4 regions of the Pseudochrobactrum albidum genome follow, and region 4 is predicted to be linked to each of the others. Evidence: predicted binding sites of a transcription regulator. Region 4 holds the regulator's gene; each other region holds the start of a gene.
The links. Region 4 encodes PhoB, which activates phosphate uptake and scavenging genes when phosphate is short. Its sites were predicted from a motif close to TGTCATNNANCTGTCAT; they were not measured.
Positions count from the first base shown of each region.

Region 1: a site for PhoB is predicted at 1,446-1,462, ahead of phnC (phosphonate ABC transporter ATP-binding protein). Genes of this name have one in related genera too.
Region 2: a site for PhoB is predicted at 1,398-1,414, ahead of ACSTTO_RS11060 (LTA synthase family protein). Genes of this name have one in related genera too.
Region 3: a site for PhoB is predicted at 1,595-1,611, ahead of ACSTTO_RS07915 (RNA degradosome polyphosphate kinase). Genes of this name have one in related genera too.

Region 1 is NZ_JBPVTR010000024.1:528,223-531,405, forward strand. Features, by position in the region: gene phnD (phosphonate ABC transporter substrate-binding protein) at 1-367, opposite strand, end outside; gene phnC (phosphonate ABC transporter ATP-binding protein) at 525-1,382, opposite strand; gene xylB (xylulokinase) at 1,623-3,080, shown strand; gene ACSTTO_RS13485 (ABC transporter ATP-binding protein) at 3,121-3,183, opposite strand, start outside.
Region 2 is NZ_JBPVTR010000023.1:437,633-440,815, forward strand. Features, by position in the region: gene ACSTTO_RS11055 (putative bifunctional diguanylate cyclase/phosphodiesterase) at 1-941, opposite strand, end outside; gene ACSTTO_RS11060 (LTA synthase family protein) at 1,490-3,183, shown strand, end outside.
Region 3 is NZ_JBPVTR010000022.1:125,859-129,041, reverse strand. Features, by position in the region: gene ACSTTO_RS07915 (RNA degradosome polyphosphate kinase) at 1-1,324, opposite strand, end outside; gene ACSTTO_RS07910 (zinc-finger domain-containing protein) at 1,816-2,076, shown strand; gene ACSTTO_RS07905 (FAD-binding protein) at 2,181-3,183, shown strand, end outside.
Region 4 is NZ_JBPVTR010000023.1:177,523-180,705, reverse strand. Features, by position in the region: gene ACSTTO_RS09940 (cell wall hydrolase) at 1-396, opposite strand, end outside; gene phoB (phosphate regulon transcriptional regulator PhoB) at 963-1,649, opposite strand; gene phoU (phosphate signaling complex protein PhoU) at 1,778-2,500, opposite strand; gene pstB (phosphate ABC transporter ATP-binding protein PstB) at 2,560-3,183, opposite strand, start outside.

The DNA of each region.
Region 1 (3,183 bases), on a different contig from region 4:
TGATAGAATAATAACCGGTTGAGCCATCGGTTTGCTCTGTTGTCAAAATCGGCTCAACAGCATCTTCTTTGGTCAGATAGATTTTGGCATAGCCGGATGCGCCAAGCTCCGCATAGTCCAGCGTGCCGCCAAGCAGCCCCTGAATTACACCATCATAATCAGAAGCAGGAAACAATTTGACTTCCTTAACCCCGATTGCTTCCGGCAGCTTGTCAACAATACATTGGTAGTTGCGCAAACGGTCTGCCTCATTCTCTCCGCCGATAATGCCAACGCGGAAAATCTCAGGCTTGTCAGCCTGCGCAGCCGTTGCTGTTGCCACGGCAGACAGCGCAACAGCGCCGAGCAAAAACTTTCTCAAAACCATAAACCAATCTCCTGTTAAACGGTCATTATTTATATTTCCGCGCCGGATATACTGCCGCCTCGCCCGATATTTTCTTGGTTATTGCGGCAAACGAAATATTTGCAGACAATATCTGCTCTGGGTCTGGGCAGGGCTGAGCATATTTTCCGGTCATGTTTTATTGAGCATCAGCCACAAGTCTGGCGACTTGCCGCGCCACTTGCGGGGCAAGGGAGGGCAAAGGCTGTGCCACAGGCTCCAGAGCGGTTGAAGTAACCGCTTCCGAGAAGCTTGCATCATCAGCCTGTGCACCATAGATTTTGCGGGCAGCCGCCTGTGTCAGCTCAACCGGACTGCCATCAAACACCACTTTGCCACCCTGCATGCCTACTATACGGTCACAATAAGTGCCCGCCGTATCCAGCGTATGCAGATTCGTAATAACAGTAAGACCTTCACGCTTATTGATATCGCGCAGCGCACTCATCACCACCTGCGCATTGCGCGGATCAAGCGAGGCTATCGGCTCATCTGCAAGAACAATTTTAGGATTTTGCATTAAAGCGCGGGCAATCGCCACGCGCTGCTGCTGGCCGCCGGATAATGTGCCTGCAGGCTGCAACGCCGTTTTAACAATATCAAGACGCTCAATATTGGCGATGGCCTGCGCCCGCTCCTCACGGGAAAAAACACCAAACAGACTCTTAACCGTTGAACGCTGATTAAGACGGCCAAGCAGCACATTGGTCAATACATCAAGCCGCGGCACCAGATTGAACTGTTGAAAAATCATGGCGCAATCACTGCGCCAGCGGCGCAGTTCACGCCCGCGCAACCGTGATACATCCTGCCCCTTGAACATTACCGCACCGTCAGATGTATCAATCAGCCGGTTGATCATACGCAGCAAGGTCGATTTCCCTGCGCCTGACGCCCCGATAATCCCCACCATCTGTCCCTGCGGGATTTCCAGACTAACATCTGAAACTGCAATATTGCTGCCAAACCGGCGGGTCACATTCTCAAGTTTAAGCATCAGCGGCCTCAATCCGTTTTTTGCGAAACTAGAGGCGTGATATGAAACCGCGATGTGATTTTGATTGCAGTTACATGAAAGTTTCAAAACAGTTTTGTAGCAGTCAACGGGCAGCCAACAGGCGGTGTGCGCCAATCAATGTTGATACCAACACGACGGATCGGGAATAAACTGTTGCCTGCAGGCACTTTTTATCATTATCTGCATCCGGCATAACGCTTAAACAGCAAGGCATATATTATGGCTTTTTATCTTGGTCTTGATCTTGGAACATCCGGCCTCAAGGCACTGCTGATTGATGAAAAACAGAAAATCATCGCCTCTGCCCATGCTCCGCTCCATGTCTCCCGCCTGCAGGACGGCTGGTCTGAACAAGATCCGCAGGAATGGATAAAAGTTGCCGAACAGGTGCTGGACAGTTTAAAGAGCGATCACAGTGCGGCACTTGGCCGGTTACGCGGTATAGGCCTTTCCGGCCAGATGCATGGCGCAGTGCTGCTTGATGCTGAAGACAGAATATTGCGTCCTGCCATTTTGTGGAATGATACACGCAGCCACAAACAGGCAGCAGCCCTTGATGCCGACCCGCAATTTCACAAGCTGACCGGCAATATTGTTTTTCCGGGTTTTACTGCCCCCAAACTATTATGGGTAAAGGAAAATGAGCCGGAGACTTTTAGCCGTATTAAAAAAATTTTACTGCCCAAGGATTATTTGCGCCTGTGGCTAAGCGGGGAATATGCCAGTGAAATGTCTGACGCATCCGGCACTGCATGGCTGGATGTGGCACAGCGCAAATGGTCGCCCGCCCTGCTGGCCGCAACGGATCTTGATCAAAGCCATATGCCGCGCCTTACAGAAGGCACAGATATATCCGGCACCATGCGCAAAGACCTGTGCGCCCGCTGGGGCATGCCTGCCAATATTGCTGTGGCGGGCGGCGCCGGTGATAATGCAGCCTCAGCCTGCGGCATCGGCACGATCAAGGCCGGTGAGGCTTTTGCCTCGCTTGGCACATCCGGTGTGATTTTTGCCGCCAATAACCGTTTCCTCCCCCGTCCTGACAGTGCCGTTCATGCCTTTTGCCATGCCCTGCCCCGGACATGGCACCAAATGGGCGTTATCCTTTCAGCAACAGATGCGCTGAACTGGTATAGCAGCATTACCGGCCATGAGGCCGCAGCCCTGACGCAGGAATTGGGGGATATATTACGTGCGCCTTCTCCGGTTCGTTTTCTGCCTTATCTCTCCGGCGAGCGCACCCCCTATAATGACAGCCGCATCCGCGGCAGTTTTACAGGGCTCAGCCATTATGACAGCCGCGCCACTCTCACACAAAGCGTGCTTGAGGGGGTGGCTTTTGCCTTTCGCGATAATGCAGAAGCACTGGCAAAAGCCGGCACAAAGCTTGACAATATCACCGCAATCGGCGGCGGCTCACGCTCAGCCTATTGGCTGAAAGCATTGGCCACCGCCCTGAATATACCGGTTCACCTGCCGGCAGACGGCGATTTTGGCGCTGCCTTTGGCGCTGCCCGTCTTGGACTGATTGCAGCGGAAAATTCTGATCCCGTTACCATTTGCAAGCCACCGCAAATTATTCGCACCATTGAGCCGGATAAACAATTGCTTGCAGCCTATGAGAGCGCCTATCATCAATATAAAGCGCTTTATCAGGCATTGCGGCCATTGGCCTGAGTTTTACAAAGCTGAGTTTTACAAAACAGGAAGAACCGGTTTAAGCTTCAAAATCTCTTTTAAAAACCAGCCTTGGTACGGCCTCAACCAGCTGGCGCGTGGC
Region 2 (3,183 bases), 260 kb from region 4:
TCGGCATTGCGCAGCAGGGTTTCAGCCGTATCACCGGCTTGCAATACAGGCACAATACCCAAAGTGCAGCTTACATATTTATGGCTGTGATTGATCTCAAACGGAGCTGTGAAGGCAAGGGCGATTTTATTGGCAAAAGCGGCGGCAGCCGGTTGCTCATTCTGTTGCCTGTCATGGGTTTGCGGCGGCAAAAACCGGATAAGTGCAAATTCATCACTTGCAAAACGGGCAATGTAATCCTGCGGGTTAAGAAGAGCGGACAAGCGGGAAACAATTGCGCATAATAGCTGGTCGCCGGCAGCATGGCCGGTGCCGTCATTGATCTGTTTGAAATGGTCAATATCAAGAAAAATCAGCGCAAAATCCTGTTGTTTTTCTTTGAGAAGTTGTGTGAGAAATTGCAGTAATCCTGCCCGGTTGGGCAGGCCGGTTAACCTGTCATGCAAGCTTGTATGGTCAAGCTGCGTCTGCAGTGACTGTTCCGTGCTGCGGTCTTCAATCACACCGAGAAGATAACGTGGTGTTTCACCGGATCTGATAGCAAGGCCGGTTTTGGTTACCCGCACCGGATGCGCCTGTGCATGATGTGTGCAGTCATCGTTTATCGTCAGTGTTTTGTTGTTTTCAATAACGTAATAATCCTGATCCCTGAGCAGGCGCGCCGTATCCGGATCATAAATCTGGCTGTCTGCCTTGCCGATAATAGAGCCGGCATTTTTTCCGGTCAGTGCGCAGGCGGCCTCATTAAAAACAATATAGCGTCCGCCCTGCTGCATATCTTTTATAAAAATACCAATGGGCAATCGCCGCATAAACCTGATTAACAGGTTGTAATCCCTATCCCCGATACCGTTTTCTTGATCCGGATCGTGCGCATCAGCAGGCGCAGCCATATTTTGCAGGTAAGAAGGGGGACGGTTGCCGTTTGGGGTGGTTGTCATAGAGGCTCCGTATTATATGCGGGGCATATTGTGCCTGCAACAGCATGGCGGTGGTATTCTTGTCGCGGAAAAACTGTATTTCCAAATAAATACAGCCCGGATCCGCAGTTTTTGTTTCGTTGTATTATCCGTATGTAGAATATTGCATATTTGCAGAACCGGATAATATGCGCCGGAATTATAGCATTGATCACAAATCTTAAAACCGCATTACAGTCCCGCGAAGAGATTTTGCCGGTAAAATTTTCTATAAAATACGTTATATTATTGTACCTCATTGAAAATATGGGGTTTTCTCCTGCTCACTATTTTTCATTCGGGATAAAAAATAGTGACATTGCACCATGGACGGCGATTTAAAAGCTTAGCAATCACCGCTTTCGGCATAAAGCGGGCTTTATGCTGTTCTGCACATCTTGCACAGTTTTATTGCTTTCCCTAGAACTATCATGATTTGTGACATTTTTATGAAGTCTTTATGAAGGTCCGGCAGGGCTTTTGCAAAGCCTGCCGCCGCGCAAAAAAGCGGATTATTGAGGAAGTATAGAGTGAATAATCTTGCAATACCGGTTATGGAAGAAAACCCCTGTGTGCAAGACACAGGCAAGAATGCCCCGCAGGCAGAGCTGCGCGGGCAGCGGTTTCGTAACTGGTTTTTGCATCGTTCAGTCCTTCGCCGGATAATATTGGCAAGTGCGGGCGGATTTATTCTGTCGCTGGCGGTTTTAATGGCCGCAGAGGCTTTGATGCGCAGCAGTGCTGCATCATGGATGCACTATTTCAGCCTGTCCAACCGGCCGTTCTGGACAACAATGGCGCTGATTTTTCTTGCGCTTTTGCTGCTGGATGCTGTGCTGGGGCGGTTATGGCAGGGCATTTTGATCCTTGCGCCGGTTTTGCTGGGGCTGGCCTGGTTTAGCCGGCAAAAGGGCATGTATCTGGGGGATCCGATTTATCCCAGCGATCTGCTTTATACCCGTCAGGTGGTTGATCTTATGCCTTTGCTGGTGCGTGACCGGCCGGCGGATGCTGTATTGATTGTGCTCGCACTGGCCTGCGCGGCCGGTGCGCTTTACAAAGGCTGGCGGTTCTTTCGGCGCACAATGCCGCCTCTTGGCTGGTGCGGACGTCTTGTGCGTATTGCCGTTGCGGCGCCGCTACTGATCTGGTTCGGTATCATTTCGGATTACGGTACATTTTCCTATATGCGTGACCGTATGGAGATTGTGCCGATGATGTGGGATCAAAAGGCAAATTATGCGCATAACGGGCTGGTGGTTGCCTTTATATTCAATATTCCTATGGCCAATGTTTCTGCGCCTAGCGGTTACTCGCAGGAGCGTATTGAGAGCATGGCTGATTATCTTTTCCCGGCTGAAGCCGATAAGGTTCCCGCACACGCGGCAATGCCGGTTGCTCTGCATGAGGAGAAAAAACCGGATATAATTGTGATTATGAGCGAGTCATTCTGGGATCCGGACCGGCTTCCGGGGGTGGCTTTTGATGAAGATCCAATCGCGACAGTGCGTGCCAATCAGTCCGGCCATGTTTTTTCGCCGGAATTTGGCGGCATGACGGCCAATGTTGAATTTGAGGCACTGACCGGTTTTTCCAATGCGTTTTTGCCCAATGGCAGCATACCTTATCAGCAATATATCCGCCATCCGGTGCCGTCTCTGGCATCGTTTTTCCGCGATCAGGGCTATCAGACCCGTGCCTTGCACCCTTATCGGCAGTGGTTCTGGAATCGCGGCGCTGTTTATAAAAATTTCGGTTTTGAAAAATTTCTGTCCGAGGAAAATCTACCCGCATTAACCAAAAAGGGGCATCTGGCTTCGGATGAGGAATTTACCAGAGAGATAATCCGCGCGGCGGAACAAGCTGACCGGCCGCTGTTTTTATTTGGCGTATCGCTGCAGGGGCATGGCCCCTATGCGCCAAGCCGCTATCCGGATAGCAAAATCAAAGTGCTGACCGATGCTGATAGTGGCGTGAGCGAGGCTGCCAGAGCCACAGTGCGCTCCTATGCGCAAGGTGCAAAAGATGCTGATATAAATCTGAAGAAACTGATGGACTGGGCTGAGAAGCGTGAGCGTGAAACCATCATTGTGTTTTTTGGCGATCATTTGCCGCCACTTGGTGATGTTTATATACAAAGCGGTTTTATGAAAACCCGTACTGCAAACCGCGTGGATACAGCTGATAATATGCTGGCTCAGCATGAAACACCGCTGGTGTTATG
Region 3 (3,183 bases), on a different contig from region 4:
TTTTCAGCTCGATAAAGCCAAATACAACCTGCACGCCGGCGCGTTCCAGATCACGCGCCCAGCGAATATTTGCTTCTTCATCAAAGCGAGCTTTCAACTCCACCAGTGCCGTCACTGATTTTCCCGCCTCGGCCGCATCAATCAGCGCGCGCACAATCGGCGAATTATTCGATGTGCGATAAAGCGTCTGCTTGATTGCCAGCACATTGGGATCAAGTGCCGCCTGCCGCAAAAACTGCACCACCACATCAAAAGATTCATAAGGATGATGGACAACAATATCCTTCTCGCGGATTGCGGCAAGGCAATCCCCGCCATGCTCGCGGATGCGCTCCGGAAAACGCGGATTATAGGGTACAAATTTTAAATCATCACGGGCAATATTGACAATTTCCGACATCATATTCAGCGCCAGAAGCCCCGGCAGCACGCTCACCCGGCTTTCTGAAACGCCAAGTTCCATTGTCATGAAAACCCGCAACGCCTCGGGCATATCGCTGTCAAACTCAATGCTGATGACACGGCCGCGGCGGCGGCGCTTCAAAGCGGTTTCAAAATGACGCACCAGATCTTCCGCATCTTCCTCCACTTCAATATCACTATCGCGGATAATGCGAAATGTCCCTGCTCCCCGCACCTCATAGCCGGGGAACAGGCGCTCAATAAACAGACTCACCACATCTTCCAGCGTGATAAAGCGATAAGTGCCGCTTGCTGAGGGCACTTCGACAAAGCGATTCAGCGCCACCGGCAAACGCAGCAGCGCAACCATTGAATGTTTATCGGTAATCCGCGACAATTGCAGCGCCATGGAAAAACCGAGATTGGGTATAAACGGAAACGGATGCGCCGGATCCAGCGACAAAGGCGTGAGAACCGGAAAAATCGTCTCCAGAAAATGATGCTCAAGCCATTTTCTGTCCTGTTTTTTCAGGCGGTCGGGGCGGATAATCTCAATATTTTCCTGCGCCAGTTCACGGCGCAGCATTTGCAATGTTTCCTGCTGGGCTGCTTGCAATGTTGCAACTTCAGCCAGCACGAATTCCAGCTGCTCCTGCGGGGTGCGGCCATCAGCGGCGCGGGTTGCAACGCCGGCGCGCACCTGCCCCGCAAGGCCGGCAATGCGCACCATAAAAAACTCATCAAGATTGGCTGCAGAAATTGAAAGAAAACGTACACGCTCCAAAAGCGGTTGCTTCTTGTTAACCGCCTCTGCCAATACGCGCTTATTGAATTGCAGCCAGGAAAATTCACGATTTACAAACCGTTCAGGGCTTTCACGCAGATCAGGCAGCGCATTTGCATTGGCCGCTATTGCAGCCATATGCGCAGATGCGGTTTCCGCTCCGGCAAGCAGTGTGGCAATTCCTTCCAGCGGTCCTCCCACCGGCTCGGCCTCTCTCACCTGATCATGCGGTTTTTTATTTGCCACAGCAACCCCCTTCTGAAATTGCCTAAAACAGTTTCAAAGCAGTTGCTTTTGTGTGGCAAACCCGTGCCGACGCCAAGCAGCCGCTCCCTTATCCTCTATGCTCCAAAGCCCGTGCAATTCTTGCCGGCCATATTTGCGTTATGTTTTTTTTATGTATTCTGTATGACATTTTAATAACAAAACAGAGATTACAGCATAATCGATAAAAAACACTTCCGCTCCCGCTTTATTCGCGATACATCAGAGCCCGAATATGCACCGGCGCGGCAGAACGAACTGCAAATGTCTTCCGCTCCCGCTTCTATGTTACCGCAATCATGCGCCGGAGGATTTGCCTCTGCGGATGAATATTATTAAGGTGATGCCATCACTGGAGTTGTCACATGTCAGACCATATCACCCCTCATTTTCAAAATGATGCCGGCCACAATGCTATTGAGATCGGCGTCAAGGAATTTATGTGTGTCGGCGCAAATCCGCCTTTCGATCACCCGCACATTTTTCTCGATATGGGAGATGCCGAGGAAGTTGTCTGCCCTTATTGCTCCACGCTCTATCGCTATAATGCATCCCTGAGCGCCGATCAGACCGTGCCGGCCGGCTGTGCCTATCATGAGCCGCAGGTTGCGGTTGCTGGCTTATAAGCCGTACAAGCTATCAATGGTGGAAAATGCCCCGTCATCCACCATTGATATAGCCGCCCTGAAAACGATTTTTTGTTTTGGGGCGGATTTCGGGAAGGGCAATCATGCACAAGACAGATGAGCAGAAAATTCTGATAGCCGGAGCCGGCATTGCCGGTCTGGCTGCGGCACTGGTGCTGGCAGAGCGCGGCTTTTATGTACTGATACTGGAAAAATCACCGGCTTTGTCGGAGGTTGGCGCCGGCCTGCAACTGGCACCCAATGCAACCAGACTTCTGGCGCGGTTTGGTATTCTGGATGCGCTCAGCGCAAAAGCCGTTGCCCCCGATGCGCTCTGTCTGATGGATGGTGTTAAGGCAAAACCGTTAATGCGCATGGAGCTTGGCTCAGCGGCAACACAACGCTGGCAAGCCCCTTATCTTACCTGCCATCGTGCAGATTTGCAGGCTGCCCTTCTCAAAGCTGTCCGTGATCATCCGCGGATTACCCTGCATCTTAGCGCCAATGTGCTTTCGCATCATATCGGCAAGGATCAGGTGACCATCCGTGTGGATATGGATGACCAGATCAGTGATTACAGCGGGCAGATGCTGCTTGGCTGTGATGGTGTGTGGTCTGCGCAGCGCAGTGCCGTGCAAGATCAAAAGCGAGCCCGGTTTACCGACCATATTGCATGGCGCACAACTCTGGCTGCAGAAAAGCTGCCAGCATCCTTTACCTCAGCCTTGCAGGATAAACAGGCCGTCTCCGCATGGCTTGGTCAGGGTGCACATATGGTTGCCTATCCTATCAAAAGTGGCACAGCCTATAATTTTGTGGCTATTACCAATGGTGATGATATCGGCACCAGCTGGGATTTGAAGGGCGACAGCGCGGCGCTGATCCGCGGTTTTAAAGGCTGGTCAGATGCGGTGATTGATGTGCTGAAAACCGCCCCGCAATGGACATTCTGGCCAATGTTTGAAATGCCGGAGCCGAGGCTGGTGCTCAATAACCGCTTTGTGCTGCTGGGCGATGCCTCGCACGCCATGACACCTTTTGCCGCACAGGGTGCTGCAATGGCCATTGAAGATGCCGCCTGTCTTGCCGCGCATCTTTCTCCCCGCA
Region 4 (3,183 bases):
TGCTGCTTCCCGCACATCCGGCAAGGCTTTTGAATTCATCGCACGGGTCATAACACCGGGTGCAAACTGATTTTTCTGCCCGACTACGCCGCAAATTGTATCGGGATATTTTTCAGAGATCAGCCGGTTCATCACCACAGTGCCCACGGCAACAAGGCCATCGCGGCTGGAGCGGGCAGATTCAAAAAACATTGCACGCTCAAGGCATTCCCGATCTTTGGCAGTATAGGTATAGGTTTTCTTACCGTTACGGATTGTTACGCCTGATTCTGTGGCCGCGCTTGCGTTTTTATCCGGTTTGGAACCTGTCGATGTTGTGGTGCAGCCCGCGAGAATAAAAGGCGTGGCAACCAGCGCACCGATAAACAGTGTTTTCGCTAGATAAGAGCGTTTCAACGGTTCATCCTTATCAACAATGACTCACCCAAGCGGAACGCCTGCAATATTCAGACATATTCACGACAATCAGGTTTTAATAAAAGCTGCATAAAGCTCACTGCATATTTAGGCCAAATGAAGGCAAATAGCCGTTTTTTTTGCACCTGAAAGCTTTAACGGGATCGGTTAAAATTTATATCTCCAAAATGCGCCCCAATAGTTAACAGCTTGTTAATACTTAATTTTAAAATGTCACAAAATGGAGCAGCCCATATCTGACCGCAAAAAATATCAGGAAGATCAATCCTTGAAGCTGACATCAACCTGCTGCATTTGCGGTGCGATCGTGCCATATTTCATGAAAAATACGAAAAAATCACCACCGCATGCAATAAAATCCGCGCTGCCCGCCCGCCCTCATATTTTATAACAGGGTGTCATAAAATAATGTATTTCAGTGATTATCAGTGAAGATGCGGCTTAACGATTTGCCACTATGCAGGTAACGGGAATCAAAAAAACCGGCACGAAAGATCCGCACCGGTTATTTTTGCAATTTTACAATTCCATCAATCCGGCAAAAATCAGCCAAAAGCATAGCCCGCACCACGCACGGTGCGAATCGGATCGGCCTCACGCCCTGTATTAATGGCCTTGCGCAGACGGCCGATATGCACATCCACCGTGCGGTCATCAACATAAATATCGCGCCCCCAGATCCCGTCCAGCAATTGGGTGCGCGAGAACACGCGCCCGGGCGCCATCATGAAATATTCCAGCAAGCGAAATTCTGTAGGCCCAAGCTTGATTTCACGCTCCTTGCGATAAACACGGTGTTGCTGACGATCAAGCACAATCTCGCCGACTTTTAGAACATGAGACAAAACACTTGGATTTGCACGGCGCAACATTGCCTTGATACGCGCCAAAAGCTCGGGCGTGGAAAACGGTTTGACCACATAATCATCAGCGCCAACAGCAAGGCCGCGCACACGCTCGGATTCTTCACCGCGGGCTGTCAGCATAATAATCGGCAGTCTTTCGGTTTCTGCCCGCTGGCGCAAACGGCGGCACAGCTCTATGCCTGAAACACCGGGGAGCATCCAATCCAGCACCAGAAGATCCGGTACATTTTCACGCAAATGGATTTCAGCCTCATCACCGCGCAGGATTGTATCAACCTGATAGCCCTCGGCCTCAAGATTATAGCGCAGCAATTCGCTGATGGCTTCTTCGTCTTCAACAACCGCTATTCTTGGCGTATGTGACATTGCTTATCCATTATTCATCTAGACATAAGGGGGCATTTGCCCTCCGGATCATCCGGAAGGCAGGACTTAACCTGTTCTCATTTGCAACGCTTAAAAGCGCCGCTTACGGGCCATTCAGGCAGAATGGCCTAGTTTTTATGCAGATCATCCAGCACAACATCATGGCTCAGATCATCCTTGGGACGATCCGGCGGCATTTGATTGCCGGTAACAATATAATAAACCGTCTCGGCAATATTGGTGGCGTGGTCGCCAATGCGCTCAATATTCTTGGCGCAGAACAAAAGATGGGTACAGGCTGTAATATTACGCGGATCTTCCATCATATAGGTCAGAAGCTCGCGGAACAGCGATGTATACATCGCATCAATCTCATCATCCCGGTCGCGTACAATATTAATCTGGTTAACCGAGCGCGTTGCATAGGCATCCAGCACATCCTTAAGCTGGGTGCGGGCAAGCTCGGCCAGCGTTTCCAGGCCACGATAGAGCTTAACCGACTGGCGGGTTTCAGAAACAGCCACCACGCGTTTGGCAATATTTTTACCCATATCGCCCACGCGCTCCAAATCGGCGGAAATACGGATAGCGCCAATAATTTCACGCAGATCAACTGCCATAGGCTGACGTTTGGCAATAATCATAATCGCCTTTTCGCCAATCTCACGCTCACCGGCATCGAGGATAAGATCCTCAGAAATTACGCGTTGTGCCAATGCATTATCAGCCGTTACAATCGCCTTAATAGACTGCTCAACCATACGCTCTGCATGGCCACCCATTTCGGCAATCTTGCGCGCAAGAAATTTCAGCTCTTCATCATAGGATGTAACCGTATGCTGTGACGGCATGGAGATTTCCTTATCCTTCATAAAACTGACCTGACAGTTCAAAACCTTTTCAGACAGATTTAGCCGAAACGGCCGGTGATATAATCCTGAGTGCGTTTTTCTTTTGGTGCAGTGAACATCATATCCGTATCTCCCACCTCAACCAAATTTCCTAAATGGAACATTGCCGTTGTCTGGGAAATACGTGCAGCCTGCTGCATGGAATGCGTGACGATGACAATTGTATAATCGCGGCGCAATTCATCAATAAGCTCCTCCACCTTGGCCGTTGCAATCGGATCAAGTGCTGAACATGGCTCATCCATCAGGATAACTTCGGGGCTCACCGCAATGGCGCGGGCAATACAAAGGCGTTGCTGCTGCCCTCCGGACAGGCCGGTACCGGCATCATTGAGGCGATCCTTCACCTCTTCCCAAAGGCTTGCACCACGCAGGCTTTTCTCAACAATCGCATCCAGATCAGCGCGGCTGCGGGCAAGGCCGTGAATACGCGGGCCGTAGGCAACATTTTCATAGATCGATTTCGGGAACGGATTGGGCTTCTGAAACACCATGCCCACGCGTGCACGCAGTTCCACCACGTCAATCTTTGGATCATAAATATCCTCGCCATCCAGCGTAATCCTACCTTCCACGCGGCAACCTTCAATCGTATCATTCATACGATTAAGCGAACGCAGAAA